Regions from separate parts of the Pseudomonas sp. P39-UII1 genome, predicted to be linked through region 2. Evidence: predicted binding sites of a transcription regulator. Region 2 holds the regulator's gene; each other region holds the start of a gene.

Region 1 (9,988 bases), on a different contig from region 2:
TTTTGGGTCTTGCCGGGCTGTGAAAAAAAACAGGCCAAGCACTTGCCAAGGTGTCGGTTCCTCCGTAGAATGCGCGCCTCACCGAGACGAAGGGTGATTAGCTCAGCCGGGAGAGCATCTGCCTTACAAGCAGAGGGTCGGCGGTTCGATCCCGTCATCACCCACCACTCGATGAAATAGCGCAGCGGTAGTTCAGTCGGTTAGAATACCGGCCTGTCACGCCGGGGGTCGCGGGTTCGAGTCCCGTCCGCTGCGCCATATTCAACTTCCAGGGCCCACTGAACACCCGGAAGTTACAAAAAAAGCGACCTTAGGGTCGCTTTTTTTGTTTCTACGCCCGCATCAGCGATTGCGCTCTTCCTGCCGCAACGTCAGCACCTCAACCCCATCTTCTGTCACTGCCACGGTATGCTCCCACTGCGCCGACAACGTGTGGTCGCGGGTAATCACTGTCCAGCCGTCCTTCAGCGTCCGCGTGCTTCGCCCACCTTGGTTGATCATCGGCTCGATGGTAAACACCATCCCGGGCTTGAGCTTCATGCCCATGCCGCGCTGGCCGAAATGCAGCACCTCGGGCCCTTCATGCATCTGCTGGCCGATACCATGCCCACAGTACTCGCGTACCACGCTGTAGCCGGCAGCCTCGGCGTGTAGCTGGATGGCATGGCCGATGTCGCCAAGCGTTGCCCCTGGGCGCACCTGTTCGATGCCTTTCCACAGCGCATCGTAGGTGGTCTCGACCAACTTGCGGGCATCGTCGCTCACCTCACCGACGCTGTACATCTTCGACGAGTCGGCGATGTAGCCGCCTTGTTCCAGGGTGATGTCGACGTTGATGATCGAACCTTCCTTCAGCACTTCATCCGCCTTGGGCATGCCGTGGCAGACCACATGGTCCACCGAGGTATTGAGCGCGTAGGGGAAGCCGTACTGGCCCTTGCTCGCCGGGCGTGCCTTGAGGGTGCTGACGATGAACGCCTCGGCGCGGTCGTTGATCTGCATCGTGGTCACGCCGGGGCGGATGAAACTGTCGAGGTCGGCGAACACCTGGGCCAGTAAACGGCCGGCGTTGCGCATCAGGTCGAGTTGAGCGGGGGTCTTGAGGATCACCTGGGACATAGTGGGGGCGAAGTAGCTCTGCGGCGGAAAGCTTTCAGCATAGCGCCATGAGCGTCATGGCTGCCACCTGATGGTGCGTTGGTCACCGTTTTGGGGCTGCTGCGCGGCCTGTTCCCGACACACCCTCGGCCCTGCAGCAACCACACAGCCCCTGTTGGAGCGGCTTGCTCCGCTCAGATTGCCAGCTGGCCCAACAATTGCTGACACACCTCTACCCAAGGCCGTCAACGTCGACCGCCTTCAACTTTTCACGACAAAGGCGCCGTGTTGCCCCCGCTTGCCAAGCAAGCCGGGGCAGCCGGCGCCTTTTGCGTTTGCTTCAGGAGACCCGCCCATGACCCGTACTGAAGTCCGCAGCGTCTGCCCGTATTGCGGCGTCGGCTGTGGCATCGTCATGAGCGTGGCCGACGGCAAGGTCAGCAAGGTCAGCGGCGACAAGCAGCACCCGAGCAACTTCGGCCGGCTGTGCACCAAGGGCCTTACCGCACACATTCCGCTGACCGCCGCCGGGCGTATGGAACGTGCATTTGTGCGCCAGCAACGCGACCACGAACCGGCACGCAGCAGCCTGGACCAGGCTATCGCCCAAGCCGCCGAGCGGCTGCGCGGCATCATCGACCAGCATGGCCCGGATGCCGTGGCACTGTATGTCTCCGGGCAGATGTCGCTGGAAGCCCAATACCTGGCCAACAAGCTGGCCAAAGGCTTTATTCGTACCCGCCATATCGAATCCAACTCGCGCCTGTGCATGGCCAGTGCTGGCAGCGGCTACAAACTGTCCCTCGGCGCCGACGGCCCGCCTGGCAGCTACCAGGACTTCGAGCGCGCGGACGTATTCCTGGTGATCGGTGCGAACATGGCCGACTGCCACCCGATCCTCTTCCTGCGCCTGCTGGACCGCGTCAAAGCCGGGGCAAAGTTGATCGTCGTCGACCCGCGCCGCACCGCCACCGCCGACAAGGCCGACCTGTTCCTGCAGGTGCGCCCCGGTAGCGACCTGGCCCTGCTCAACGGCCTGCTGCACCTGCTGCACCGCAACGGCCAGACCCACCCCGAATTCATCGCCCGCCACACCGAGGGCTGGGATGAGCTGCCCACGTTCCTCGACGACTACACGCCGGACCGCGTGGCGGCCATCACCGGGCTCTCGGAAGCCGACATCCGCCAAGCTGCCGAGCTGATCGGCACTGCCGGGCAGTGGATGAGCTGCTGGACCATGGGCTTGAACCAGAGCGTGCATGGCACCTGGCACAGCAACGCGCTGTGCAACCTGCACCTGGCCACCGGCGCCATCTGCCGGCCCGGCAGCGGGCCGTTTTCGCTCACAGGCCAGCCCAATGCCATGGGCGGGCGCGAAATGGGTTACATGGGGCCGGGCCTGCCCGGCCAGCGCTCGGCGTTGGTCGCAGGCGACCGCAGCTTCGTCGAGGCGCAGTGGGGCATGGCTCCCGGTAGCCTGCGCGCAGAAGGCGGCGAAGGCACAGTGGCGCTGTTCGAGCAGATGAAGGCGGGTGACGTGAAAGCCTGCTGGATCATCTGCAGCAACCCGGTGGCCAGCGTCGCGAATCGCCAGCAGGTGATCGACGGCCTGCGCCACGCTGAGCTGGTGATCACCCAGGACGCCTTCCTCGATACCGAAACCAACCGCTACGCCGACATCCTGCTGCCCGCCGCGCTGTGGGCCGAAGGCGAGGGCGTGATGATCAACAGCGAGCGCAACCTCACCTTGATGCCCCGTGCGGTGCAAGCGCCGGGTGAGAGCCTGCCGGACTGGCAGATCATCGCCAGGGTCGCCTGCGCCATGGGCTATGCCGAGGCGTTCGATTACTCCGACGCCGAAGCGGTGTACAACGAAATCCGCCGCTTCTACAACCCGGCCACCGGCTACGACCTGCGTGGTATCAGCTATCAGGCCCTGCGCGACAAGCCGCGCCAATGGCCCTGCGCCCCCGGCCGGGTGGATGACCGCAGCCCACTGCGTTATGTCGAAAACGGCGACCCCGCCAGCGTGGTGTTTCCAACCGCCAGCGGCAAGGCGCGTTTCTTCGCCCGGCCCTGGCTCCCCGCGCCAGAGCTGCCAGACGCCGACTACCCGCTGGTGCTCAACACCGGCCGGGTACAGCACCAATGGCACACCCTGACCAAGACCGGCAAGGTGCCGGCGCTGAACAAACTGGAGCCCGGCCCCTTTGTCGAAATCCACCCCGAGGATGCCGCCCGGCTGGGTATCCACGACAAGGACCAGGTGGCTATCCGTTCCCGCCGTGGCCAGGCCGTGCTGCCAGCGCGGGTCAGCGACCGGGTCATGCCCGGCAATTGTTTCGCGCCGTTCCACTGGAACGATGTGGTCGGCGAGCAGCTGGCAATCAACGCCGTCACCTGTGATGCGGTGGACCCGCTGTCGCTGCAACCCGCGTTCAAGCACTGCGCCGTAGCCCTGGAGCGGGTTGCTGGCGAACGCATCGAAGCCCTCGACCTGACTGGCGCCACGCCAATACCGGAGCCTGCCCGCATGCCCACCGCGACCCTTTCTCGTCTTCTCGGCCTGGATACCCTGCCAGCCCCCGTGCTGGCCGAAGAGGAGCGTCATTACCTGCAGGGTTTTCTGCTCGGCCTCGACCAGGCCCGTGCCGAGGGCGTGCCCAGCTTGCCGGCCAGTGCACCGCTGGCGGCGGCGCGACGCTTGTTCGTCGACGGTCTGCTGGCCGGGCTGTTCGCGCAACCGGCAGCGCCCGCCGAGGTACCGCGTCACCAAGTGCTGTGGGCCTCGCAGACCGGTAACGGCGAGGCACTGGCCCAACGCTGCGCTGCGCATTTGCGCAATGCCGGCCTGGAGGTACAGCTCAGTTGCATGGAGGCGGTGAGCCCGCGGCAGTTGCGCGGCGCCGCCAGTGTGGTGCTGATCGCCAGCACCTTCGGCGATGGCGATGCACCGGACAGCGCCACGGCGTTCTGGCAGGCGCTGCAAGGCGAAGAGGGCGTTCATTGCGCCGAAGTGCCCTATACCGTGCTGGCCCTGGGCGACTCCAGCTACGGTCAATTCTGCGGGTTTGGCCGCAAGCTCGACCAGCGCCTGGCCGAGCTGGGGGCGCGTTGCTTGCTGCCGCGGGTCGACTGCGAGCCCGACTTCGATGAGGCCTTCGCCACCTGGCTCGACGCGTTGTTGCCAGCGCTGGGCAGTGCCGCTGCGCCGTTGCCGGTGAGCGAAGCCGATGCGAGCTACAGCAAGCAGCAACCGTGGTCCGCCACCTTGCTGGAGAACCGCCTGCTCAATGGCCCGGGCGCCAGCAAGGAAACCCGCCAGTTGGTGTTCGACCTTGCCGGCAGTGGCTTCACCTATGCCGCCGGCGATGCGCTGGGTGTGTGGCCACGCAACTGCCCGGCGCTGGTCGAGGAACTGCTGGCTGTGATGCAGCTCGATGGTCAGGCCCAGGTGCAGCTCAAAGGCCAGCCGGTCATGCCCTTGGCCGAAGCGATGGAATCGCATCTGGAAATCGCCAAGGTCACCCCGCAGCAATTACAGCGGTTCAGCCAACAAGCCGCCGACCTGCAGCGCCTGTTGCGGCCCGAATGCAAAAGCGAATTGCAGGACTGGCTCTGGGGCCGGCAATTGATCGATGTTCTGCAGGCATTCCCCCAGGACCTGCCGCTGGCCACCTGGCTTGACCTGCTCAAGCCGTTGCAGCCGCGGCTCTATTCGATCAGTTCCAGCCCGTTGGCGCACCCTGATCAGGTGCACCTGACCGTTTCGACCGTGCGCTATGGCGAGCGCAAAGGTGTTTGCTCAAGTTTTCTCGCCGACCGCGGGCAGGCCGTCAAAGTGGCGATTTTCCCGCAGGTGTCGAAGCACTTTCGACTCCCCGAGGACGACACCGTGCCGGTGATCATGGTCGGCCCCGGCACAGGGGTAGCGCCGTTTCGCGCCTTCCTCGAAGAGCGCGAAGTGCGCGGTGCCAAAGGCGCCAACTGGTTGTTCTTTGGCGAGCAGTACGCCGCCACCGACTTTTATTACCAGGCGCAATTGCAGGCCTGGCAGGCCAGCGGCCACCTGCGCCTGGACACGGCGTTTTCCCGGGATCAGGCCGAGAAAATCTACGTGCAGCAACGCCTGCGCGAGCAGGGCGCGCAGGTGTGGCAGTGGCTGGAGGCGGGGGCGTACTTCTACGTCTGCGGTGATGCCCAGCACATGGCCAGGGATGTGGATGCGGCGCTGCGTGAAATCATTGCCGAGCATGGCCGGGTGGATGCGGATGCCTACATGGACAGCTTGAGCAAGGCCGGGCGGTACCGTCGTGATGTGTACTGAAGTGCTCCAGGATGGGGAGCGTTGCACCGTGAATGTGCATTGACTGGGTGGGCCCTGTCGCCCACAAGCCCGCTCCAACCGTGCAGGGGCGGGCTGGCCCGCGAGGGGCCAGCCCAGCCAACACAACTGGCACATTCCCTGCTTTATCTACAGCACAACAAGCCCCACTGATCAACGGCGATCAACCCAGGGGCACTCCGTGATGAATACAGGCAAAGGCGCCTGGAGCTTCGGCTCCAGGCGCTTTTTTTTTGATCGAGGATCGGCTTATGAAGGCAACAGCGAGCAGCGGGCAACGGGAGCGACTGGTCATCGTCGGCAACGGCATGGTCGGCCACCATTGCGTCGAGCAATTGGTAGAACGCGGCGCGCTGGCGCGCTTCGAGCTGCATGTGTTCGGCGAGGAGCGCCAACGTGCCTACGACCGCGTGCACCTGTCGGAGTACTTCGGCGGCAGCTGTGCCGAAACCCTGGCCCTGTGTGGGCAAGGTTTCTATGGCGATAACGGCGTGCACCTGCACCTGGGTGAAGCCGTGCTGGAGATTGACCGCGAGCGCCGCGAAGTGGTCACCGCAGAGGGGCGCTACGGCTACGACCAGTTGGTCCTGGCCACCGGTTCGTATCCCTTCGTGCCGCCGATCGAAGGCTCCAGCGGCAATGCCCGGCTGGTCTACCGCACCCTCGACGATCTCGATGCAATTCGCAGCGCTGCCGCCGATGCGACCCGGGGTGTAGTGGTCGGCGGCGGCCTGCTGGGCCTCGAAGCTGCCAACGCGCTCAAGTCGCTGGGCCTCGAAGCGCACGTGGTGGAATTCGCCCCGCGGCTGATGCCGGTGCAGCTGGACGGCGAGGGTGGCGCAGCGCTCAAGGCCCAGATCGAAGCCCTGGGTGTCGGCGTGCACCTGTCGCGTGCCACCCAGTCGATCAGCGCCGGCGAGGCCTACCGCTATCGCATGAACTTCGATGGCGGCGAGCACCTGGAAACCGACCTGATCGTTTTTTCCGCCGGCATCCGCCCACAGGATGCCCTCGGCCGTGCCTGCGGGCTGGAAATTGCCGCGCGCGGGGGTGTGGTGATCGACAACCACTGCCGCACCAGCGACCCGCGCATCTTCGCCATCGGTGAGTGTGCGTCGTGGAACGGCAGTGTGTTCGGCCTCGTCGCGCCGGGCTACAGCATGGCGCGCAACCTGGCAGCGCTGCTGCTGGGCGAGGCGGCTGGCGAATTCACCGGCGCCGACATGTCGACCAAGCTCAAGCTGCTGGGCGTCGATGTCGGCTCCATCGGCGATGCCCACGGCACCACACCGGGCGCACGCAGCTACCGCTTCATCGACGAGGCCAACGCGTCCTATCGCCGATTGGTGGTGGATGCCAGCGGCAAGCACGTGCTCGGCGCAGTGCTGGTGGGCGACAACAGTTACTACGACACCCTGCTGCAATACGCCCAGAACGGCATCGCCCTGCCGGCCGACCCTGCGGCGCTGATCTTGCCGCAAAGCGGCGGTGCGCCAGCCCTGGGCGCTGATGCGCTGCCCGACAGCGCGACCATCTGCTCGTGCCACAACGTCAGCAAGGGCGCGGTATGCGCGGCAATCGACAGCGGTTGCGGCGACCTTGCGGCAGTCAAGGGCTGCACCAAGGCGGCCACTGGCTGCGGCGGCTGCGCGGCGTTGCTCAAGCAGGTCTTCGAGCATGAACTGACTGCCCGTGGTGTGACCGTGGACAAAAGCCTGTGCGAGCACTTCGCCTACACCCGCCAGGAGCTCTACGGGCTGGTGCGCGTCGGCGGCATCCGCAGCTTCAGTGACCTGCTCGCACGCCATGGCAAGGGCCACGTCGGTTGCGACATCTGCAAGCCGGCGGTGGGCAACATTCTCGCTTCGTGCTGGAACCAGCCGATCATGGACCCGGCGCTGGTGCCGCTGCAGGACACCAACGACACCTTCATGGCCAACATGCAGAAAAACGGCACCTACTCGGTCGTGCCGCGCATACCAGGTGGCGAAATCACCCCCGACAAGCTCATCGTGATCGGCCAGGTGGCTAAAAAATACGACCTCTACACCAAGATCACCGGCGGCCAGCGCATCGACCTGTTCGGCGCCCAGCTTCACGAACTGCCGTTGATCTGGGGCGAATTGATCGAAGCTGGCTTCGAGACTGGCCACGCCTACGGCAAGTCGACCCGCACGGTGAAATCCTGTGTGGGCAGCACCTGGTGCCGCTACGGCGTGCAGGACAGCGTGGCCATGGCGCTGCGCCTGGAGGACCGCTACAAGGGCCTGCGTAGCCCGCACAAGCTCAAGTTCGCGGTCTCTGGCTGCACCCGCGAGTGCGCCGAGGCGCAGAGCAAGGACATCGGCGTGATCGCCACCGAGAAGGGCTGGAACCTGTACGTGTGCGGCAACGGCGGCATGCGCCCACGGCATGCCGAGCTGTTCGCCACGGACCTGGATGACGAAACCCTGGTGCGCCTGATCGACCGGGTGCTGATGTTCTACATCCGCACCGCCGACAAGCTGCAGCGTACGTCGGTGTGGCGTGAAGGCCTGGAGGGCGGCCTGGACTACCTCAAACAAGTGGTCCTGGACGACAGCCTGGGCCTGGCTGCCGAGCTGGAAGCGCAGATGCAGCATGTGGTCGACCACTATGAATGCGAGTGGGCCAACGCCCTCAACGACCCGGAAAAGCTCAAGCGCTTCCGCACGTTCGTCAACGACCGGCGCGCCGACCCGGACGTGCACTTTGTTCGCGAGCGCGACCAGCGCCGCCCGGTAGCACCGCTGCACCTGATCCCAACCATTGAGGAGGCTGTCTGATGAACCTGTCCAACGCTGCTGTGGCAAAGCAACGCAACTGGCAAGCGGTGTGCCGGGCCGATGACCTGGTCGCCGACTCCGGCGTGGTGGTGTGGCTCGAGGGTGAACAGGTGGCACTGTTCTACCTGCCCGGTCATGAACAACCCCTGTACGCGGTGGGCAACCGCGACCCACGCTCCGGGGCCAACATCATCGGCCGTGGGTTGGTGGGTAGCCTGCAGGGGGAATTGGTGGTGGCGGCGCCGCTTTACAAGCAGCACTTCAGCCTGCACAGCGGCGAGTGCCTGGAAGATGCCGGCCAGCGGCTGCGGGTGTGGCCGGTGCGCTTGAACGGCGGGGCTGTGGAAGTGGCGGTGGCCTGAACCATCGCTGCTGCCCTCATCGCGGGCTTGCCGGCGATGAGGGCGGTATGGGCCGCTTAGATAACCAACCCTTGCGGTGTACGCCCGGCAAACACATCCACCAGGCTTGCCACCACCATCTCGCCCATGCGCGTCCGGGTCTGCACCGTGGCGCTGGCACGATGCGGCTGCAGCAGCACATCTTCGCGTTCGAACAGCACTTGCGGCACGCGTGGTTCATCGGCAAACACATCCAGCGCCGCACCGGCAATCTCACCCGCCTGCAGCGCCGCGATCAACGCAGGTTCATCCACCAGCTTGCCGCGCGCGATGTTGATCAGATAGCCCTCAGGCCCCAGCGCCTGCAGCACTTCCCGGTTGACCAACGCTTCGCCCTTGTCCGCCGCCGCTGCCAGGATCAGCGCATCGCTGTCGCTGGCCAGTTGCGCCAGGTTCTGCTCGAACCCGTACGGCACATCCTGCGCCTGCAAGTCGGTGTAGCGGATCGGGCAGCCAAACGCCGCCGCCCGCTGGGCCACGGCGCGGCCGACCCGGCCCATGCCGACGATGCCGATGCGCATGCCGGACACCTGCCGCGCCAGTGGCAAAGGCGCCAGGGGGGTGGCGCTGGTCGCCCAATGGCCGGCGCGCACGAAGCGGTCGCCTGTGGCGATGCCGCGGCACACGCCGATCAGCAGGCCGATCGCCAGGTCGGCGACATCCTCGGTCAGCGCGCCGAGGGTGGCGGTTACCTGAATCCCTCGGTCGCGGGCATAGGCCAGGTCTACCGCATCGGTGCCCACGCCGTTTACCGCCACCACTTCAAGCTTGGGCAGGCGCGCCATGAGCGCCTGGCTGATACCGGTATGGCCGCCGGTGATCACGCCACGGATGTTGCCGCCATGCAGGCTGACATAAGCGTCCTTGTCGGCCTGCTCGTAATAGCGGTGCACGGTGAACAGTTGCTCCAGGCGCTCGCGGATGGCCGGGATAAGGATCGGGCTCAGTTGCAGGACTTCAGGTTTCATCAGTCACTCCATTCAATGCAGGGGTCAGCCACGGCCGACAAAGGGCATGTTGCTGGCCATCACGGTCATGTTCAGCACGTTGGCCTCCAGTGGTAGCGCGGCGATGTAGCGCACCGCGTCGGCCACATGGCGCACGTCGAGCATCGGTTCAGCGGCGATCTCGCCGTTGGCCTGGCGCACGCCGCGGGTCATGCGCTCGGACAGCTCGGTCAGGGCGTTGCCGATGTCCACCTGGCTGCACACGATGTTGTAGGGGCGGCCGTCCAGTGCCAGGGCCTTGGTCAGGCCCAGCACCGCGTGCTTGCTGGCGGTGTAGGGCGCGGTGAACGGGCGCGGGGTATGCGCCGAGATGGAACCGTTGTTGATGATCCG
Region 2 (9,988 bases):
GATCGGCCCCAGTAGTTCGCTTTCAACGCGTATCGCTTCAGCAAGCGAGCGGTCGGCGTTGGTCAGCGGGTGGCGGCGACGGGTTTCGGAGAAACGCTTGAGCAGCGTGTCTTCGTCGGCATCCAGGAATAGCACATCGCACTGGATATGACGGCCACGGGCTTCCGCGAGCAGTTCGGGGAAGCGCGACAAGTGGCTTGGCAGGTTGCGCGCGTCGATTGACACCGCCACTTTGGGCTGCAGCAGCTCGGTATTGATCAGTGCGTTTTCCGCCAACTGCGGCAGCAAGCCGGCGGGCAGGTTATCGATGCAATAAAAGCCGTTGTCTTCCAGTACATCGAGGGCGGTGCTCTTGCCGGAGCCGGACCGGCCGCTGACGATGATCAGGCGCATGTTCAGTGCTCGTTCTGTACGTCCAGGACAACCTGGTACAGGGCCTCGCTGCTGGCGGCGCCACGCAGGCGATCGCGAACCTCCTTGCGATCCAACATGCTGGCAATCTGGCGCAGCAATTCGAGATGGGCGTCAGTGGCCGCCTCTGGCACCAGCAGGACGAACAGCAGGTCGACCGGAGCACCATCGATGGCGTCGTAGTCGATCGGGGCGTCCAGGTGCAACAGGGCGCTGACAGGGGCAGTGCATCCCTGGATCCGGCAATGGGGAATGGCGATGCCATTGCCGAAACCGGTGGAGCCGAGCTTTTCACGAGCGATGAGCTTGTCGAAGACGTCTTGCATCGCCAGCTCGGGTACTTGCTTGGCAATCAGGGTGGCGACCATTTCAAGGGCGCGCTTCTTGCTGCCGCCCGGCACGTTCACGAGGGAACGGCCGGGGGTCAGGATGGTTTCAAGTCGGATCATGGATGAGGGGGATCAGCGGGCAGCTGCACCTTGCAGCAGGCTTTGCTGTTTTTCCTTGTGTTTTTTCAGTTGGCGGTCGAGCTTGTCGGCCAGGGCGTCGATCGCTGCATACATGTCTTGGTCTTCGGCGTTGGCAACCACTTCACCGCCAGGAATCTGCAAGGTCGCCTCGACCTTCTGCTGCAGCTTCTCGACCTTCATGATGACCTGCACGTTGGTGATCTTGTCGAAGTGACTCTCCACCCGGGCGAGCTTTTCAAGCACGTAATCGCGCAGCGGCTGGGTGACTTCTACATGCTGTCCACTGATATTGACTTGCATACAGCTTCTCCTTTGTTGCCCGTGCATAAAGAGGCAGGTCTTGCACCTGCCCCACAAACGCTGTGGCACATCTCAGGCGCTACATCAATCGCTTGCGCTCGCTCGACGGTGCTATGCCGAGGGACTCGCGGTACTTGGCGACGGTGCGACGGGCTACCTGGATGCCTTGTGCCTCCAGTAAACCAGCGATCTTGCTGTCACTCAATGGCTTTTTCTGATTTTCCGCCGCAACCAGTTTCTTGATGATCGCGCGGATCGCCGTAGACGAGCATTCTCCGCCTTCGGAGGTGCTGACGTGGCTCGAGAAAAAGTATTTCAGTTCGTAGATCCCGCGGGGCGTGTGCATGAACTTCTGCGTGGTCACCCGCGAAATGGTCGACTCGTGCATGCCCACCGCCTCGGCGATGTCGTGCAGCACCAGGGGCTTCATCGCCTCGTCACCGTGATCAAGAAAGCCGCGTTGATGCTCGACGATCTGCGTGGCCACCTTCATCAGCGTCTCGTTGCGGCTCTGCAGGCTCTTGATGAACCAGCGCGCCTCCTGCAACTGGTTGCGCATGAACGTGTTGTCGGCGCTGGTGTCGGCGCGGCGCACGAAGCCTGCGTACTGCGGGTTGACGCGCAGGCGCGGGATCGCCTCCTGGTTCAGTTCGACCAGCCAGCGGTCGCTGTCCTTGCGCACGATGACATCGGGCACCACGTATTCCGGTTCGCTGGACTCGATCTGCGAGCCAGGCCGCGGGTTGAGGCTCTGCACCAGCTCGATGACCTGGCGCAGTTCATCTTCCTTGAGCTTCATGCGCCGCATCAGCTGGCTGTAGTCGCGGCCACCCAGTAAGTCGATGAAGTCGGTGACCAGGCGCTTGGCCTCGGCCATCCAGGGTGTGCTGGCCGGCAGCTGGCGCAGTTGCAGCAGCAGGCATTCGCCGAGGTTGCGCGCCGCGATGCCGGCAGGTTCGAACTGCTGGATGCGATGCAGCACCGCTTCCACTTCGTCGAGTTCGATATCCAGCTCTGGATCGAAGCCGACGCAGATTTCCTCGAGGGTGTCTTCCAGGTAGCCCTGGCCGTTGATGCTGTCGATCAGGGTAACCGCGATCAGGCGGTCGGTATCGGACATCGGTGCCAGGTTCAGCTGCCATAGCAGGTGGCTTTGCAGGCTCTCGCCGGCCGACGTGCGGGTGGTGAAGTCCCATTCGTCGTCATCGTTGCTGGGCAGGCTGCTGGCGCTGGTCTGGTAGATGTCTTCCCAGGCCGTGTCGACCGGAAGCTCATTGGGGATTCGCTCGTTCCACTCACCGTCTTCCAGGTTTTCGGCACTCGCGGTGCTTTCCTGGAAGCTGTTGTCCTGGACTTCGGCGGCCGGTTTGTTCTCGGCGTTGTCCGCCATCGGGTCGCTGTTGTCGAAGTCGTCGCCGTCTTCCTGACGTTCGAGCATCGGATTGGACTCCAGCGCTTCCTGGATTTCCTGCTGAAGGTCCAGGGTAGAGAGCTGAAGTAGGCGGATGGCCTGTTGCAACTGCGGTGTCATCGTCAGTTGCTGGCCCATTTTTAGGACGAGCGATGGTTTCATGGCAGGGGCTTAATACCTTGTTCGCCGGCGCGCATGCGCCATCCACTACACGAGGGCGCCGAAGCACCAAATTCAAGCAAGTTTTATGCCTTAAATTGTAGCGTTTGCCTAGAGCACTGTAACAACTTAAACCCTGTCAAGCCGCAAAGCAGTGCTCCGGGCACGGCCTGGAGATCAGAGTCGGAACTCGTGCCCCAGGTAAACCTCCTTGACCAGCTCGTTGGCCAGGATGGTCTCTGCGTCGCCTTCTGCGATCAGTTGGCCATCGTTGACGATGTAGGCGGTTTCGCAGATATCCAGGGTTTCACGGACGTTGTGGTCAGTGATCAGTACCCCGATACCTTTGGCCTTGAGGTGGTGGATGATCTGCTTGATGTCGCCTACCGAAATCGGGTCGACACCGGCGAAAGGTTCGTCCAGCAGGATGAACTTTGGTGCGGTCGCCAGGGCGCGGGCAATCTCGACACGGCGGCGTTCGCCACCGGACAGGCTCATCCCGAGGTTGTCGCGGATGTGGCTGATGTGAAATTCCTGCAACAGGCTTTCCAGCTCTTTGCGGCGGCCGTCACGGTCGAGCTCCTTGCGGGTCTCGAGGATGGCCATGATGTTGTCGGCCACCGACAGCTTGCGGAAGATCGAGGCTTCCTGCGGCAGATAGCCGATGCCGGCGCGTGCGCGACCGTGCATGGGCTGGTGGCTGACATCCAGGTTGTCGATGAGAACGCGGCCCTGGTCGGCCTGGACCAGGCCGACGATCATGTAGAAGCAGGTGGTCTTGCCGGCGCCGTTGGGGCCGAGCAGGCCGACGATCTGGCCGCTGTCGATCGAAAGGCTGACGTCGCGCACGACTTGCCGCCCTTTGTAGCTCTTGGCCAGGTGCTGGGCTTTGAGGGTTGCCATTTACTCGGCCTTCTTCTTCGGCTGGATCACCATGTCGATGCGCTGACGCGGTGCAGTGACATTGCCGCCACGACCGGCGGTCGCCACCTGGGACTTGGTGTTGTAGACGATCTTCTCGCCTTCGGTGGTGTTGCCTTCGTTCTCGACCTTGGCACGGTCGGTAAGGATCACCGTGTCTTTCTGTGCCTGGTACTGGATGGTCACGGCCCAGCCTTTCATCTTGTCGGGCTTGGCGGCGCTCTGCTGTTGCTCGAAGTAGGCCAGGTTGCCCACCGAGGTCACCACGTCGATGTCGCCGTTGGCGGCGCGGGTCATGGTCACGGTGTTGCCTTTGATCATCATCGAACCTTGGGTGATGATCACGTCACCGGTATAGGTGGCCACGCCTTGCTTGTCGTCCAGGTGCGCGTTGTCGGCCTGGATGCGGATAGGCTGGTCACGGTCGGTCGGCAGGGCGAAGGCGCTCGCGCTTCCCAGTGCTGCGCTCAGGCTGAGCAAAAGGGGGAGGGTTTTAACGAGCCTCATACTGTCCTCTTACGTTAGAGAGCAGGTCCATCCTGCCTTCTTTCAAATACGCTTTCATTCCCTTGCCCGTGGTTGTACCACCGGCGCCGTCGATTCTAACGGCTTGCTCGGTCTGCGCATATTGCTTCTGTGGGAATACGGTCATGCGCGAGCTGGTAATGATGGTTTCACGCTGTTTTTCGTCGGTGCGCGCCACGCGAACGTTGTCGATCAGTTCGACCTCGGTGCCATCCGGGTTGACCTCGGCGCGCACGCTCTGCACGTGCCAGGGGTATTCGGTGCCGCGGTACATGTGCAGGTCGGGCGTGGTCACCAGTGTGACCTCGGTGGCCTTGAGGTGTTCGACCTTGTCGGCAGTCATTTCGTATTGCAGCTTGCCATCGGGCAGGAACTGCACACTGTGGGCGTTGATCGCGTAGTAGTCGATGGCGCTTTCGTCGACCTGGGCCACGGGCTGGTCGAGGAAGCTCTCGGGGCTGACATTCCAGTAGCCGACCGCCACCAGCAGGGCGGCGATGGCCCCGAGCAGCACGATATTGCGGACTTTCTTGCTGAGCATGGGCAGCCTTACAGATAGTTGGCGTTGGCAGCGTCCAGGGTGCCCTGGGCCTGCATGATCAGTTCACAGAATTCACGCGCGGCACCTTCACCGCCGCGCGCCTGGGTCACGCCATGGGCGTGCTGGCGGACGAAAGGCGCGGCGCTGGCCACCGCCATGCCCAGGCCCACCCGGCGAATCACCGGCAGGTCGGGCAAGTCGTCACCGAGATAAGCGACCTGCTCATAGCTTAGGCCCAGTTCGGCCAGCAGGCCGTCGAGCACCACCAATTTGTCCTCGCGGCCCTGAAACAGGTGCGGGATGCCAAGGTTTTTGGCGCGGCGCTCAACGACGGGGGTCTTGCGCCCGCTGATGATTGCGGTGGTCACGCCCGAGGCCATGAGCATCTTGATGCCTTGGCCGTCGAGTGTGTTGAAGGTCTTGAACTCGCTGCCGTCCTCAAGGAAGTACAGGCGACCGTCGGTCAGTACGCCGTCGACATCGAATACGGCGAGCTTGATGGCTTTGCCGCGTTGCATCAATTCCTGGCTCATGTGCGTCGTCCTCATTTACATCACCCCGGCGCGCAGCAGGTCGTGCATGTTAAGCGCCCCGGTGGGGCGATCGTCGTGGTCCACGACCACCAGTGCATTGATCTTGTGGTCTTCCATGATTTTCAGCGCCTCGGCGGCGAGCATCTCGGCGCGGGCTGTCTTGCCGTGCACGGTCATCACCTGATCGATGAGGGTGGTGTGCATGTCGATGTTGCGATCCAGGCTGCGGCGCAGGTCGCCGTCAGTGAAAATACCGGCCAGCTTGCCGTCTGCTTCAAGGACCACGGTCATGCCCAAACCTTTGCGGGACATTTCCAGCAGCGCGTCCTTGAGCAGTGTTCCGCGCACTACCTGCGGCAGTTCGTCGCCGGCGTGCATGACGTTCTCCACCTTCAGCAGCAGGCGACGGCCGAGGGCGCCGCCAGGGTGCGAGAAAGCGAAGTCTTCGGCAGTGAAGCCGCGGGCTTCCAGCAGCGCAATGGCCAGGGCGTCGCCCAGTACCAGGGCCGCGGTGGTCGATGAGGTGGGTGCCAGGTTCAGCGGGCAGGCTTCCTGGGCGACGCGGGCGTCAAGATTGACTTCGGCAGCCTGGGCCAGCGGCGAATCCGGGTTGCCGGTCAGGCTGATCAACTGAATGCCGAGGCGTTTGATCAGCGGCAGCAAGGTGATGATCTCGGCCGTGCTGCCCGAGTTGGACAGGGCAAGAATCACGTCGTCACGGGTGATCATGCCCATGTCGCCGTGGCTGGCCTCGGCCGGGTGCACGAAAAACGCAGGCGTGCCGGTGCTGGCCAGCGTGGCGGCAATCTTGTTGCCGATGTGGCCCGACTTGCCCATGCCGACCACCACGACCCGGCCCTTGCTTGCCAGAATCAGCTCGCAGGCCTTGACGAAGTTGGCGTCGATACTGGCCGTCAAGCCTTGAACGGCCTCGATCTCCAGGCGCAGGGTGCGCTGGGCGGACTGGATCAGCTCACTCGATTGGCTCATGTCGAATAACGATGCCTGATGAAAAGGCGGCGATTATAGCCGCAATGGAAGAAAGCCTCATCTTTTCGATTGCCCTGGGAAATGTCATCAAAGCCTGTCGTTGGCCTGAACGACTGCTGCCATGCCCTTGGGGCGGCACTGCCAGCGGTGCTATAGTTCGCCGCTATTCGGCCCGCCAGGGGCGTGTGTGCCTTCAAGATGAGGGCCGGCGTCAACTAGGACGAGGCTGCACTAGCAAGGAGTCTAGATGAGTGTGGATAGCGCCTACGCGGTCGAGTTGAAGGGCGTCACCTTCAAGCGCGGTTCGCGCAGCATTTTCAGCAACGTCGACATACGTATCCCGCGAGGCAAGGTCACTGGCATCATGGGGCCGTCGGGTTGCGGCAAGACCACGCTGTTGCGCCTGATGGGCGCGCAGCTGCGTCCGTCGAGCGGCGAGGTGTGGGTGGCCGGGCAGAACCTGCCGAGCCTGTCGCGCAGCGACCTGTTCGACGCGCGCAAGCAGATGGGCGTGCTGTTCCAGAGCGGCGCACTGTTCACCGACCTCGATGTGTTCGAGAACGTGGCGTTCCCGCTGCGCGTGCACACCCAGCTGTCGGATGAAATGATCCGCGACATCGTGCTGATGAAACTGCAGGCCGTGGGCCTGCGTGGTGCCATCGACCTGATGCCCGACGAGCTGTCCGGCGGCATGAAACGCCGCGTGGCGCTGGCCCGGGCGATTGCGCTGGACCCGCAGATCCTCATGTATGACGAGCCGTTCGTCGGCCAGGACCCGATCGCCATGGGCGTTCTGGTGCGCTTGATCCGCCTGCTCAACGATGCGTTGGGCATCACCAGTATCGTCGTCTCCCACGACCTGGCTGAAACCGCCAGCATCGCCGACTACATCTACGTGGTGGGTGACGGCCAGGTGCTGGGGCAGGGTACGCCTGACGAACTGATGGGCTCGGACAATCCGCGCATTCGCCAGTTCATGAAGGGCGACCCGGACGGCCCGGTGCCATTCCACTTTCCTGCGCCAGACTACCGCGCCGATCTGCTGGGGGCGCGTTGATGCGCAGAAAATCCTTACTCGAACGTGTCCGGCTGTTCGGTCGCTCGGCGATCGATGTGCTGGCGGTGCTCGGGCGCTCGTGCCTGTTCCTGTTCCATGCGCTGGTCGGTCGCGGCGGTATTGGCGGTGGCTTCCAGCTGCTGACCAAGCAGCTGTATTCGGTGGGTGTGCTGTCGCTGGCGATCGTCACCGTATCCGGGGTGTTCATCGGCATGGTGCTGGCGCTGCAGGGCTACAGCATCCTGGCCAAGTACGGCTCCGAACAGGCGGTCGGGCAGATGGTTGCCCTGACCCTGCTGCGCGAGCTCGGCCCGGTGGTCACCGCGCTGCTGTTCGCCGGCCGCGCAGGTTCGGCCCTGACTGCCGAAATCGGCAACATGAAGTCCACCGAGCAGCTGTCGAGCCTTGAGATGATCGGGGTCGACCCGCTCAAGTACATCGTCGCGCCGCGCCTGTGGGCCGGTTTCATTTCGTTGCCGCTGCTGGCACTGATTTTCAGCGTGGTCGGCATCTGGGGTGGCTCGTGGGTCGCGGTGGACTGGCTGGGCGTCTACGAAGGCTCGTTCTGGGCCAACATGCAGAACAGCGTTTCCTTTACCGACGACGTGCTCAACGGGCTGGTCAAGAGCCTGGTGTTCGCCTTCGTCACCACCTGGATCGCCGTATTCCAGGGGTATGACTGCGAGCCCACCTCAGAGGGGATCAGCCGTGCCACCACCAAGACCGTGGTCTATGCCTCGTTGGCAGTTCTAGGTCTGGACTTTATTCTGACCGCCTTGATGTTTGGAGATTTCTGATGCAAAACCGCACCCTGGAAATCGGTGTCGGCCTGTTCCTCCTGGCCGGGATCCTGGCGTTGCTGCTGCTGGCCCTGCGTGTCAGCGGGCTGTCTGCCAGCCCGAGCAGCGATACCTATAAAGTTTATGCGTACTTCGACAATATCGCCGGTTTGACGGTCAGAGCTAAAGTGACCATGGCCGGTGTGACCATCGGCAAGGTCACCGCCATCGATCTGGACCGTGATTCCTACACCGGTCGGGTGACGCTGCAGCTGGACAGCAAGGTCGACAACCTGCCGACCGATTCCACTGCCTCGATCCTGACCGCCGGCTTGCTTGGCGAGAAGTACATCGGCATCAGCGTGGGCGGTGAAGACCAGGTGCTCAAGGATGGCGCGACCATCCATGACACCCAGTCGGCGCTGGTGCTGGAAGATCTGATTGGCAAGTTCCTGCTCAACACCGTTGGCAAGGAACCGAAAGAAGCGCAACCGGCTAATTAAGGAGTTTCCATGATTTCGATCCTGCGACGTGGCTTGCTGGTCCTGCTGGCGGCCTTTCCCCTGTTGACGATGGCTGCGCAATCGCCCCATGACGTGGTGCAGAGCACGACCAACGAACTGCTGGGTGACCTGAAGGCCAACAAGGAACAGTACAAGTCCAACCCACAGGCGTTCTACGATGCCCTCAACCGCATCCTTGGGCCGGTGGTGGACGCCGACGGCATCTCCAAGAGCATCATGACCGTCAAGTACTCGCGCAAGGCCACGCCTGAGCAGATGCAGCGCTTCCAGGAAAACTTCAAGCGCAGCCTGATGCAGTTCTATGGCAACGCCCTGCTCGAGTACAACAACCAGGGCATCGTGGTCGACCCGGCCAAGGCCGATGACGGCAAGCGCGCCAGCGTCGGCATGAAGGTGACCGGCAACAACGGCGCCGTGTACCCGGTGCAGTACACCCTGGAAAACCTCGGTGGCGAGTGGAAGGTGCGTAACGTCATCGTCAATGGCATCAACATCGGCAAGCTGTTCCGTGACCAGTTCGCCGATGCCATGCAGCGTAACGGCAACAACCTGGACAAGACCATCGACGGTTGGGCGGGTGAAGTGGCCAAGGCCAAGCAGACCGCCGACAGCTCGCCGGACAAGGAAGTGAAATGAGTGAGGCTGGCGTAAGCATGGCCGAGCCGGGCGTGATGCGCCTGGCCGGCGTGCTGGACTACCGCAGCGGCCCGGCCTTGCGCAAGCAGGGCAAGGCGCTGATCGACGCCTCTGGCGAGCCTCGCCTGGTGCTCGATTGCTCGGCTGTCGAAAAGTCGTCGAGTGTCGGCCTGTCGCTGTTGCTGGCGTTCATTCGTGATGGTCAGGCCGCCGGCAAGGCTTGCGAGGTACGCGACATGCCCGAGGACATGCGGGAAATCGCCGGGGTCTATGACCTGGATGAAGTGCTGGCGAGCTGATGGCTCGCCATTGATGGAGGCCCCTCGGTCAGCGTACGCCCTCGTTGGGCTTCGCAGGCGAGGGGCTTTTTTGTATGATGGCCGACCCGTGCGCATCGGGCGCCGATTGAGGTTGAGCATGCAGGCCCTAGAAGTTAAGAGCTTCCTTGAAGAAAAATTGCCGGGATCCCGGGTAGAAGTTGAAGGCGAAGGCTGCAACTTCCAGTTGAACGTGATCAGCGACGAGTTGGCTGGCCTGAGCCCGGTCAAACGTCAGCAGGCGATCTATGCTCACCTTAATCCCTGGATCGCCAATGGCAGCATCCATGCGGTAACCATGAAATTTTTCAGCAGCGCAGCCTGGGCTGAGCGCACCTGAGCCAACTTGGCGGCGAGACTCCAATGGACAAACTGATTATTACTGGCGGCGCTCGCCTTGACGGCGAGATCCGC
Region 3 (9,988 bases), on a different contig from region 2:
TGACCGACCTCGGAGTTGCCCATCTGCCCGTCCGGCAGGCCGACATCCATCCCTGAGCCAGAGATCAAGCCATGTGGCTGGGTAGCGCGCAGGCGATCATAGACCGGTGTGTTGGCGGCATAGATGGCGTTGTATTCGGGGCTTTCGCTGTGGCCGAATCCATCCAGGATGATCAGGACCAGGGGTTTGGGCGTGCTCGTCATCAATCAAACTCACGGTTGTTCAAAGATGATAAAGACACGCATTTTAGGGCAAATGCGCCATCCGCGGCGAATATTCGTCCTGTTCCCTGACCAGCGCGGCCCTCGCGGCAACATGAAGGTAGCTTTCCGGCCCGCCCGTCGGGCTTTGGTGGCACTGGGGGGCTGTGTATACTGGCCGGCATTTTCAATCGCCTGGAACACCGCTGATGGTTGCTCACCTGATTCAATTCGCGACAGATCACTACATCCTGGTTGCGATCTTCGTTGTTCTGCTGGTCCTGCTGCTTCTCAATGAAATCCGCCGCGGCGGCCAGAGCCTGAGCAATGGCCAGTTGACCGCCCTGGTCAACGCCGACAAGGGCCTGGTCGTCGACATACGCACGCCCAAGGAATACTCCGCCGGCCACATTGTCGGTGCGATCAACATTCCGCAAGACAAGCTGGTAGCCCGCATGAGCGAGCTGGACAAGCACAAGGAAAAGACCCTGATCGTCGTCGACGCAATGGGCCAGCAGTCCGGCACCCTGTGCCGCGAGCTGCTCAAGGCTGGCTACACCGCCGCCAAACTGAGCGGTGGCGTTTCCAGCTGGAAAGCCGATAACCTGCCCCTGGTGAAGTGATATGAAGCCTGTCATCGTCTATTCCAGCGACTACTGCCCCTACTGCATGCGCGCCAAGTACCTGCTCGAGAGCAAGGGCGTGGCCTTCGAAGAAATCAAGGTCGACGGCAAACCGCAGTTGCGCGCCGAGATGAGCCAGAAGGCCGGCCGTACGTCGGTTCCGCAGATCTGGATCGGCAGCACCCATGTCGGTGGATGCGATGACCTCTACGCCCTGGAGCGCGCCGGCAAGCTCGACGCGCTGCTGGCGGCCTGATTTGCACTGCATTCAAAAACATTAGGATAAGGACCTGTCATGACAGACCAACAGACCAACGGCGCAGCCGCTGAAGACAACAGCCCTCAGTTCTCCATGCAGCGCATCTACGTGCGCGACCTGTCGTTCGAGGCCCCTAAAAGCCCGCAGATCTTCCGTCAGACCTGGGAGCCGAGCGTTGGCCTGGACCTGAACACCAAGCAGAAAGCCCTGGAAGGCGATTTCCATGAAGTGGTGCTGACCCTGTCGGTGACCGTCAAGAACGGTGACGAAGTGGCGTTCATCGCCGAAGTTCAGCAGGCCGGTATCTTCCTGATCAAGAACCTCGACGCGGCTTCGATGAGCCACACCTTGGGTGCGTTCTGCCCGAACATCCTGTTCCCGTACGCTCGCGAGACCTTGGACAGCCTGGTGACCCGTGGTTCGTTCCCGGCCCTGATGCTGTCGCCGGTCAACTTCGACGCCCTGTACGCGCAAGAAATGCAGCGCATGCAGGAAGCCGGCGAAGCGCCGACCGTGCAGTAATCGCTGCCGGTATCAAGAAAGCGCCTTTCGGGGCGCTTTTTTGTTGCCTGCTCCGGCCTCATCGCCGGCAAGCCGGCTCCCACATTGAACTGTGTACGCCAAACCCTTGTGGGAGCCGGCTTGCCGGCGATGAGGCCGGAGCAGGCACTGCATCAGCTCCCGGCAAAGCCCTGCTGGCGCCAGGCTTCATACACCGTAACCGCGACAGTGTTGGACAGGTTCAGGCTGCGGCACCCGGGCCGCATCGGCAGGCGCAGGCGCTGTTCTGCCGGCAGGCTGTCCAGCACCTCGGCGGGCAGGCCGCGGCTCTCTGGCCCGAACAGGAAGGCATCGCCGGGCTGGTAGGCGACTTCATGGAATGGGTGCGAGCCCTTGGTGGTGAAGGCGAACAGCCGCGGGTTGCCCAGACTCTCCAGGCATCCGGCCAGGCTTTCGTGGCGCTTGAGCGTGGCATACTCGTGGTAGTCCAGCCCCGCGCGGCGCAGCCGTTTGTCGTCCAGCTCGAAGCTGATCGGTTCGATCAGGTGCAGGTCGCAACCGCTGTTGGCGCAGAGGCGAATGATATTGCCGGTATTCGGCGGAATTTCAGGTTGAAAAAGGATGACGTGAAACATGCACGGCTCCAAGCATGAAGATGGCGAACATTCTACCCCCGAACCCGAGTCGCGTTCGAAGGGCTTGCCGCGTGTGATGCTTTCGCTGGCGATCGTCGGCGTGATGGTCGGCCTGATGATCGGCCGCCTCACCGCCCCCGAAGAGCGCATGCTCGAGCAGGTGGAGGTGGTGCAGGATGGGTTGGACCTGTGGTTCGACGACGAGCCGAAGCTGCATGGCGAGAATGTCGAGGGGACCGTCGCCGTACTGTTCCAGGCCGAGGGCAAAGCCCAACGCGGGCAGTTGAGCCTGCAGGGCAAGCCGGTGAGCTGGCGCGTGCAGAAGAGCAAGGAAGGGTTGCTGCTGACCGTGGTGGCTGCGCGCCCTCTGCAGGGCGAATGGGCCGGTGCAGAGGACGCTGGGCGTTGGCGGGTGCAGGTGAGGCTGCACGAATAAAAGAGGGGATTTCCCGGCCTGCCTGTACCAGGGTCCCCCAAAAGCGGGAGCGACTGCGTGTAAAAGAGGGGATGTCCCGGCCTGCCTGTACCGAGGTCCCCGAAAGCTGGAGCAACTGCATATAAAAGAGGGGTTCACCCGGCCTGCCTGTACCAGGGCCCCCGAAACTGGGTATGTACTAGCTATTGCAGGGGGCGTGCCATTTTTTCCAGGCCTGTGAATACTGGCCTTTGAGGGGGATTTGGCCGGTTTTAGAGGGGATTTGTGCCTTGGGGCGGTGCAGAGGGCACAGCTTCGGTGCATGCGCCTGAAACGGCTGGGGCCGCATAGCGGCCCCAGAGGTCTATCTGAATGACGAGGCGTCAGTGGTCATCGCCCTCATCGTCATCTCCACCATCCACGTTCATCCCCAGTTCCTTGATCTTGCGCGTCAGGGTATTGCGCCCCCAGCCAAGCAGCACAGCCGCATCACGGCGACGCCCGGCCGTGTGCTTGAGCGCCGTCTCGATCATGATCCGTTCAAAGCTGGGTACCGCGCTGTCGAGCAGGTTCGACTGCCCGCGGGCCAAGGCCTGGTCGGCCCACTGGCGCAGGGCTTGCTCCCAGTTGGTCACTGGTGCAGCGTCCTGCGGCAGGTTGAGCAGTTCCGGTGGCAGGTCGCCGATCAGCACTTCGCGGCTGGAGGCCATCACGGTAATCCAGCGGCAGGTGTTCTCCAGCTGGCGAACGTTGCCGGGCCAAGGCAAGTTGCGGATGAATTCTTCGGTTTCCGGCTTGAGCAGTTTCGGCTCGACGGCCAGCTCCTGCGCGGCGCGGCCGAGGAAGTGGCGGGCGAGGGCAGGGATGTCCTCGCGACGGTCGGCCAGGCGCGGAATATGGATGCGAATCACGTTGAGGCGGTGGAACAAGTCCTCACGGAACTTGCCGGCTTGTACCAGCAGTTCGAGGTTCTGGTGCGTGGCGGCGATGATTCGCACATCGACCTTCACCGGCACATGGCCGCCCACGCGATAGAACTCGCCATCGGCCAGTACCCGCAGCAGGCGAGTCTGGGTGTCGGCCGGCATGTCGCCGATTTCGTCGAGGAACAGCGTGCCGCCATCGGCCTGCTCGAAGCGGCCGCGGCGCAGGTTGGCTGCGCCAGTGAACGCCCCTTTCTCGTGGCCGAACAGCTCCGACTCCATCAGGTCTTTCGGGATGGCCGCCATGTTCAAGGCAATGAACGGCGATGCCGCACGCGGGCTGTGGCGGTGCAGGGCGTGGGCGACCAGTTCCTTGCCGGTACCCGATTCGCCATTGATCAGCACGGTAATGTTGGAGTGGCTCAAGCGACCGATGGCGCGGAACACCTCCTGCATCGCCGGTGCTTCACCGATGATTTCCGGCGTGCGGGCCAGCGCCTGGGGCACGTCGAGGCCTTGTTGTTCCTGGGAATGCTGGTTGGCGCGCTTGACCAGCGACACCGCTTCATCGACGTCGAACGGTTTCGGCAGGTACTCGAACGCACCGCCCTGGTACGACGCCACCGCGCTGTCCAGGTCGGAATGGGCAGTCATGATGATGACCGGCAGGCGCGGGTGCTGCTCGCGAATCTGCGCCAGCAGGTCGAGGCCACTGGCACCGGGCATACGGATGTCGGAAATGATCACGTCCGGCTGCTGCCGAGCCAGGCGGCCCATCACGCCATCGGCGCTGTCGAAGCTCTGGGTGGTCATGCCTTCCTGTTGCAGGGCTTTTTCCAGGACCCAGCGGATGGAGCGATCATCATCGACGATCCAAACGGTTTCACTTCGGCTCATTAGGCGGTGGCTCCTTGTTCCAGGGGCAGGAAGATCGAGAAGGCAGTGTGCCCGGCGTGGCTTTCACACTCGATCAGGCCCTGGTGCTGGCTGATGATGTTCTGGGTAATGGCCAGGCCCAGCCCGGTACCGTCCGGGCGGCCACTGACCATGGGATAGAAGAGGGTGTCCTGCAGTTCACTGGGAATGCCTGGGCCGTTGTCGATGATCTCGACCCGGGCCACCAGGCGGTGGCGCACGTGGCCGATGGTGAACTGGCGCATCGCCCGGCTGCGCAGTGTGATACGGCCCAGGCGCAGCTCGTTCTGCGAGCTGATCGCCTGCATGGCGTTGCGCACGATATTCAGCACCGCCTGGATCATCTGCTCGCGGTCGATCAGCACGTCCGGCAGGCTCGGGTCGTAATCGCGCACCAACGTGATGCAGCCTTGGCTTTCGGCGTCGACCAGGCTGCAGACCCGCTCCAGCACTTCGTGAATGTTGGTCATGGCCAGCGACGGCAGCTTGTTCGAGCCGAGCATACGGTCGACCAGGTTACGCAGGCGGTCGGCCTCTTCGATGATCACATTGGTGTAGTCGCGCAGCCCGTCTTCGGGCAGTTCGCGGGCCAGCAATTGTGCAGCGCCACGGATGCCGCCGAGCGGGTTCTTGATCTCGTGGGCCAGGCCGCGCACCAGCATCTTGGTGGTTTCCTGCTTGCTCAGCTGGGCCTCTTCCTTGGTGATGCGCAGCAGGCGGTCGCGCGGGTGCACCTCGAGCAGCAGCAAGGTATTGCCTTGGTGCAGGATCGGCGTCACGGCGTAGTCGACGGTGATGGTCTGCCCAGTCAACGACGTGAGCTGCGCTTCGCGCTTGGTGAACGGGTGTGCGTGTTCGACGGCCTGGCGCAGCGAATTGAGCGCTTCGGTCGATTCAGTGAACAGCTCACTGATGAATTGCCCATGGCTACGCTGCCCACTCACCGCCAGTAGCATTTCCGCAGCCGGGTTCATGTACTCCAGGCGCAGCTCGGCGTTGAGCAGGAGCGTGGCGGTGGTCAGGTTGTCCAGAAGCAGACGGTGCTGTGCATCGCTGATGGTCATAAGGTGTCGTTGACCTCTTTTGGCGCTGGCTGGTCCTTGGTCGGGCCAAGGACGAGCGCGCTATGGATCCGCTGATGCCTGGAAAATGCAAGAAACAAACCAAGGCTCCGAAAAGAAGCGGGATTCCTTGATAAAGACCTGTTATTGCGCTTATTCGGATCAGAATCTGCTGATTTACCGTTTCACGTGACCTGTTTTGGGATGATTAGCGGCGGGATTGAGGGCGTTATGCACCAATATAGAGCATCTGCGCGGCTAGCGTTCGACACACAGTTGCGTGGTGGCGCGCACCAGCGCCTGGTGGCGTAGAGGGTCGTTGGTGCGTCGCGCCAAGGCGTGAGCGAGTTTTTGCGTACAGCCCTGATTATGCTGCTGGTCAAAGCGGGCCAGTTCGAACAGTAGCGTCGCCTGGAGTTTGTCCAGGCGGGGCCGAATCTGATTGGCGAGGTCGAGCGGTGCAGCGGGCGGTCGTTGCCCAAGCACTGCCCAGCGGTCGAGAAGGGTGTACTGGATGAGCTTGTTGGCTTCGATCTGGTCAGCGAAAAACGCAGCGGCGCGCTCGGGGCTCAGGTCGTAGTCGGGTGCCATCTCCTGGACGCCCGACAGCACCTGTCGCTCCCGTTCGGGGGCTTCCACGGGCATGCGGTTGTCCCATTTATGCGCCGCGACCGAGGTGGCAAGGTCCAGGCGCTGCTCGATACTGGTCAGCAAGGGCTGAAAGTCTGGTTCGGAAGGTGATGATGCCTGGCAGCCAAGAAGGCCGAATGTGATGACGAGCGCGATGGTGGTGCGTTGCATGGTGATCTCCTTATGCATGGAGACCTGATTGTGGGTTGGGTGACGCATTCTGCTTGTAGGACGCGTCCGATTCGGACGATCGCAAAAACAAAAACGGCCTTCAGAAGAAGGCCGTTTCCGGTGATTTCATCGACGCCAGGCGCCGATTAGATCAGCAGCTGTAGTACAGCTCGTATTCCAGCGGGTGCACGAAGGTGCGGACCTTGATCTCTTCTTCCGACTTCAGCTCGATGAAGGCATCGATGAAGTCATCGGAGAACACGCCGCCCTTGGTCAGGAACGCACGGCCTTTATCCAGCTCTTCCAGAGCTTCTTTCAGGCTGCCGCACACTTGCGGGATGTCTTTGGCCTCTTCCGGCGGCAGATCGTACAGGTTCTTGTCGGCAGCATCGCCTGGGTGGATCTTGTTCTGGATACCGTCGAGGCCAGCCATCAGCAGGGCCGCGAAAGCCAGGTACGGGTTGGCCGATGGGTCCGGGAAACGCGCTTCGATACGGCGCGCTTTCGGGCTGCCGACATAAGGAATACGGATCGAGGCGGAACGGTTGCGTGCCGAGTAGGCCAGCATTACCGGGGCTTCGAAGCCTGGGACCAGACGCTTGTAGGAGTTGGTCGACGGGTTGGTGAAGCCGTTCAGGGCCTTACCGTGCTTGATGATGCCGCCGATGAAGTACAGGGCGGTGTCGGACAGGCCGGCATAGCCTTCACCCGAGAAGGTGTTCTTGCCGTCTTTCCAGATCGACATGTGCACGTGCATGCCCGAGCCGTTATCGCCGTACAGTGGCTTCGGCATGAAGGTGGCGGTACGGCCGTAAGCGTCGGCAACGTTGTGCACGACGTATTTCAGGGCCTGCACTTCGTCAGCTTTCTTCACCAGGGTGTTGAACTTGACGCCGATTTCGTTCTGGCCGGCAGTCGCCACTTCGTGGTGGTGAACTTCAACGGTCTGGCCCATTTCTTCCAGTGCGTTGCACATGGCAGTACGGATTTCGTGGTCGTGGTCGAACGGCGGAACCGGGAAGTAGCCACCTTTAACGCCCGGACGGTGGCCTTTGTTGCCGCCTTCTACGTCAGCGCCAGTCATCCACGAGCCTTGCTCGGAGAAGATCTTGAACATCGAGCCGGAGATGTCCGACTGGAACTTCACTTCGTCGAAGATGAAGAACTCTGGCTCTGGGCCGGCGAATACGGTGTCACCGATGCCGGTGCTCTTCAGGTACTCTTCGGCGCGCTTGGCGATGCCGCGTGGGTCACGGTCGTAGCCCTGCATGCTCGACGGGTCGACGATGTCGCAGGTGATGATCAGGGTCGGCTCTTCGGTGAACGGGTCCAGTACGGCGGTGTCGTCGACCGGCATCAGGATCATGTCGGAGGCTTCGATGCCTTTCCAGCCAGCGATGGAGGAGCCGTCGAACATCTTGCCGACTTCGAAGAAGTCTTCGTCCAGGCCATCACGCGCTGGCATGGTCACGTGATGCTGAATGCCTTTGGTGTCCGTGAAACGCAGATCAATCCACTTGACGTCATGATCTTTGATGAGTTGAACCGACTTCGACATGTTGTCCTCCGGATGGTCTAGGGCGCAGTTGGCCGCTGCCCTGCAAAAAGGGTGTTGCCGGGCGCGGATAGTCGGCCAAGCTTACCTGCCTCACAAGGGAGCAAATTGCATGCCAGTGCCCGAAAATGGCGAGCGCGGGATAAAAAGGGGCGTTTGCGGGCATCGAGCGGTGTAGGGCTGGCAAAAAATGCACTCTTAAGATGCGGATTTTGGCGCGTGCGCACCAATGCGGTGCGTTAGCGGGTTTTTGTGCTTCCTTAAAGGGCCTCATCGCCGGCAAGCCGGGTGCCAGAAGGTCACCACATGCCTCAAGACCTACGCCATGCCCTGTGGGAGCCGGCTTGCCGGCGATGAGGCCGGAGCGGGCAAACATAAAATCCAACCTTCTGTACAAAAGTTGGTCAAATCCTGAGCAATTTCCGATATAATTCGCGCCCCTCATTTTCGGCAGGCCCTGCGCGCGCTGTTAACCAATGAAACTTATCGTCAAAGTCTTCCCAGAAATCACCATCAAGAGCCGGCCGGTGCGCAAGCGCTTCATCCGCCAGCTCAGCAAGAACATCCGCAACGTGCTCAAGGACCTCGATCCTGAGCTCGCGGTCGATGGTGTCTGGGACAATCTCGAAGTGGTCACCCGCGTCGAGGACGAGAAGGTCCAGCGCGAGATGATCGAGCGCCTCGCCTGCACGCCGGGTATTACCCATTTCCTGCAGGTCGAGGAATACCCGCTGGGCGACTTCGACGACATCGTCGCCAAGTGCAAGCACCATTTCGGCCACCTGCTGGCCGGCAAGCACTTCGCCGTACGCTGCAAGCGCGGCGGCCATCACGACTTCACCTCGATGGATGTCGACCGCTACGTCGGCAGCCAGCTGCGTCAGCAGTGCGGCGCCGCCGGCATCGAGCTGAAGAACCCGCAAGTGCTGGTGCGCATCGAAATCCGCAACCAGCGCCTGTACGTGATCCATAACCAGCACCAGGGCATTGGCGGCTATCCGCTGGGCGCCCTGGAGCAGACCCTGGTGTTGATGTCCGGTGGCTTCGACTCCACCGTGGCCGCCTACCAGATGATGCGCCGCGGCCTGATGACCCACTTCTGCTTCTTCAACCTCGGCGGCCGTGCCCACGAGCTGGGCGTGATGGAAGTGGCCCACTACCTGTGGAAAAAGTACGGCAGCAGCCAGCGCGTGCTGTTCATCAGCGTGCCGTTCGAAGAAGTGGTCGGCGAGATCCTCAACAAGGTCGACAACAGCTACATGGGCGTGACCCTCAAGCGCATGATGCTGCGCGGTGCGGCGCACATGGCCGACCGTCTGCAAATCGACGCGCTGGTGACCGGCGAAGCGATCTCCCAGGTGTCGAGCCAGACGCTGCCGAACCTGTCGATCATCGATTCGGCCACCGACAAGCTGGTGCTGCGCCCGTTGCTGGCCAGCCACAAGCAGGACATCATTGACCAGGCCACCGAAATCGGCACCGCCGATTTCGCCAAGCACATGCCTGAATACTGCGGTGTGATCTCGGTAAACCCGACCACTCACGCCAAGCGTCACCGCATGGAGCATGAAGAAAAGCAATTCGACATGGCCGTGCTGGAGCGTGCTCTCGAGCGTGCCAAGTTCATCTCGATCGACCACGTGATCGACGAGCTGGGCAAGGACATCGAGGTCGAGGAAGTACGCGAAGCGCTGCCAGGCCAGATCGTCATCGACATCCGTCACCCCGATGCCCAGGAAGACCAACCCCTGGTAATCGACGGCGTGGAAGTCCAGGTGATGCCGTTTTACGCGATCAACAGCAAGTTCAAGCAGCTGGATGAAACCCGCCAGTACTTGCTGTATTGCGACAAGGGTGTGATGAGCCGTTTGCACGCACACCACCTGCTCAGTGAGGGACATGCCAATGTGCGTGTTTATCGTCCGACATAAGACGCCAGGGCTGTATGGCGGCAGCATCCGCCATCGCCCTCCCGACCGCCGGGCCCGCTGAGCCTTTTACCTTCATATTGGCCGCCTAGACTGGCGGCAACCGAATCCTCTGATCGAGATACAGTTGTGATCGAAAATCTGCGTAACATCGCCATCATCGCCCACGTTG

The links. The regulator sigma-54, encoded in region 2, starts transcription at its own class of promoters, with help from an activator protein. The targets are predictions, from matches to a motif close to ANTGGCATNNANNTTGCTNT.
Region 1: nirB (nitrite reductase large subunit NirB) is a predicted target of sigma-54. The motif match lies at 5,551-5,570, and genes of this name have one in related genera.
Region 3: glnA (type I glutamate--ammonia ligase) is a predicted target of sigma-54. The motif match lies at 7,989-8,008, and genes of this name have one in related genera.

What each region holds. Positions count from the first base shown of each region.
Region 1 is NZ_JBDFPP010000027.1:7,413-17,400, reverse strand. It holds tRNA gene ABEH27_RS22850 (tRNA-Val) at 92-167, shown strand; tRNA gene ABEH27_RS22845 (tRNA-Asp) at 182-258, shown strand; gene map (type I methionyl aminopeptidase) at 343-1,119, opposite strand; gene ABEH27_RS22835 (bifunctional nitrate reductase/sulfite reductase flavoprotein subunit alpha) at 1,454-5,425, shown strand; gene nirB (nitrite reductase large subunit NirB) at 5,695-8,247, shown strand; gene nirD (nitrite reductase small subunit NirD) at 8,247-8,609, shown strand; gene ABEH27_RS22820 (2-hydroxyacid dehydrogenase) at 8,666-9,616, opposite strand; gene ABEH27_RS22815 (SDR family oxidoreductase) at 9,641-9,988, opposite strand, start outside.
Region 2 is NZ_JBDFPP010000001.1:420,333-430,320, reverse strand. It holds gene rapZ (RNase adapter RapZ) at 1-393, opposite strand, end outside; gene ptsN (PTS IIA-like nitrogen regulatory protein PtsN) at 396-860, opposite strand; gene raiA (ribosome-associated translation inhibitor RaiA) at 873-1,181, opposite strand; gene ABEH27_RS02045 (RNA polymerase factor sigma-54) at 1,261-2,754, opposite strand; gene lptB (LPS export ABC transporter ATP-binding protein) at 2,929-3,654, opposite strand; gene lptA (lipopolysaccharide transport periplasmic protein LptA) at 3,655-4,179, opposite strand; gene lptC (LPS export ABC transporter periplasmic protein LptC) at 4,166-4,738, opposite strand; gene ABEH27_RS02025 (HAD family hydrolase) at 4,747-5,271, opposite strand; gene ABEH27_RS02020 (KpsF/GutQ family sugar-phosphate isomerase) at 5,287-6,261, opposite strand; gene ABEH27_RS02015 (ATP-binding cassette domain-containing protein) at 6,509-7,318, shown strand; gene mlaE (lipid asymmetry maintenance ABC transporter permease subunit MlaE) at 7,318-8,115, shown strand; gene mlaD (outer membrane lipid asymmetry maintenance protein MlaD) at 8,115-8,600, shown strand; gene ABEH27_RS02000 (ABC transporter substrate-binding protein) at 8,610-9,257, shown strand; gene ABEH27_RS01995 (STAS domain-containing protein) at 9,254-9,556, shown strand; gene ABEH27_RS01990 (BolA family protein) at 9,675-9,914, shown strand; gene murA (UDP-N-acetylglucosamine 1-carboxyvinyltransferase) at 9,938-9,988, shown strand, end outside.
Region 3 is NZ_JBDFPP010000009.1:65,251-75,238, reverse strand. It holds gene gpmI (2,3-bisphosphoglycerate-independent phosphoglycerate mutase) at 1-203, opposite strand, end outside; gene ABEH27_RS13800 (rhodanese-like domain-containing protein) at 410-823, shown strand; gene grxC (glutaredoxin 3) at 825-1,079, shown strand; gene secB (protein-export chaperone SecB) at 1,119-1,604, shown strand; gene trmL (tRNA (uridine(34)/cytosine(34)/5-carboxymethylaminomethyluridine(34)-2'-O)-methyltransferase TrmL) at 1,757-2,218, opposite strand; gene ABEH27_RS13780 (hypothetical protein) at 2,217-2,654, shown strand; gene ntrC (nitrogen regulation protein NR(I)) at 3,017-4,453, opposite strand; gene glnL (nitrogen regulation protein NR(II)) at 4,453-5,535, opposite strand; gene ABEH27_RS13765 (chorismate mutase) at 5,791-6,333, opposite strand; gene glnA (type I glutamate--ammonia ligase) at 6,485-7,891, opposite strand; gene thiI (tRNA uracil 4-sulfurtransferase ThiI) at 8,365-9,819, shown strand; gene typA (translational GTPase TypA) at 9,946-9,988, shown strand, end outside.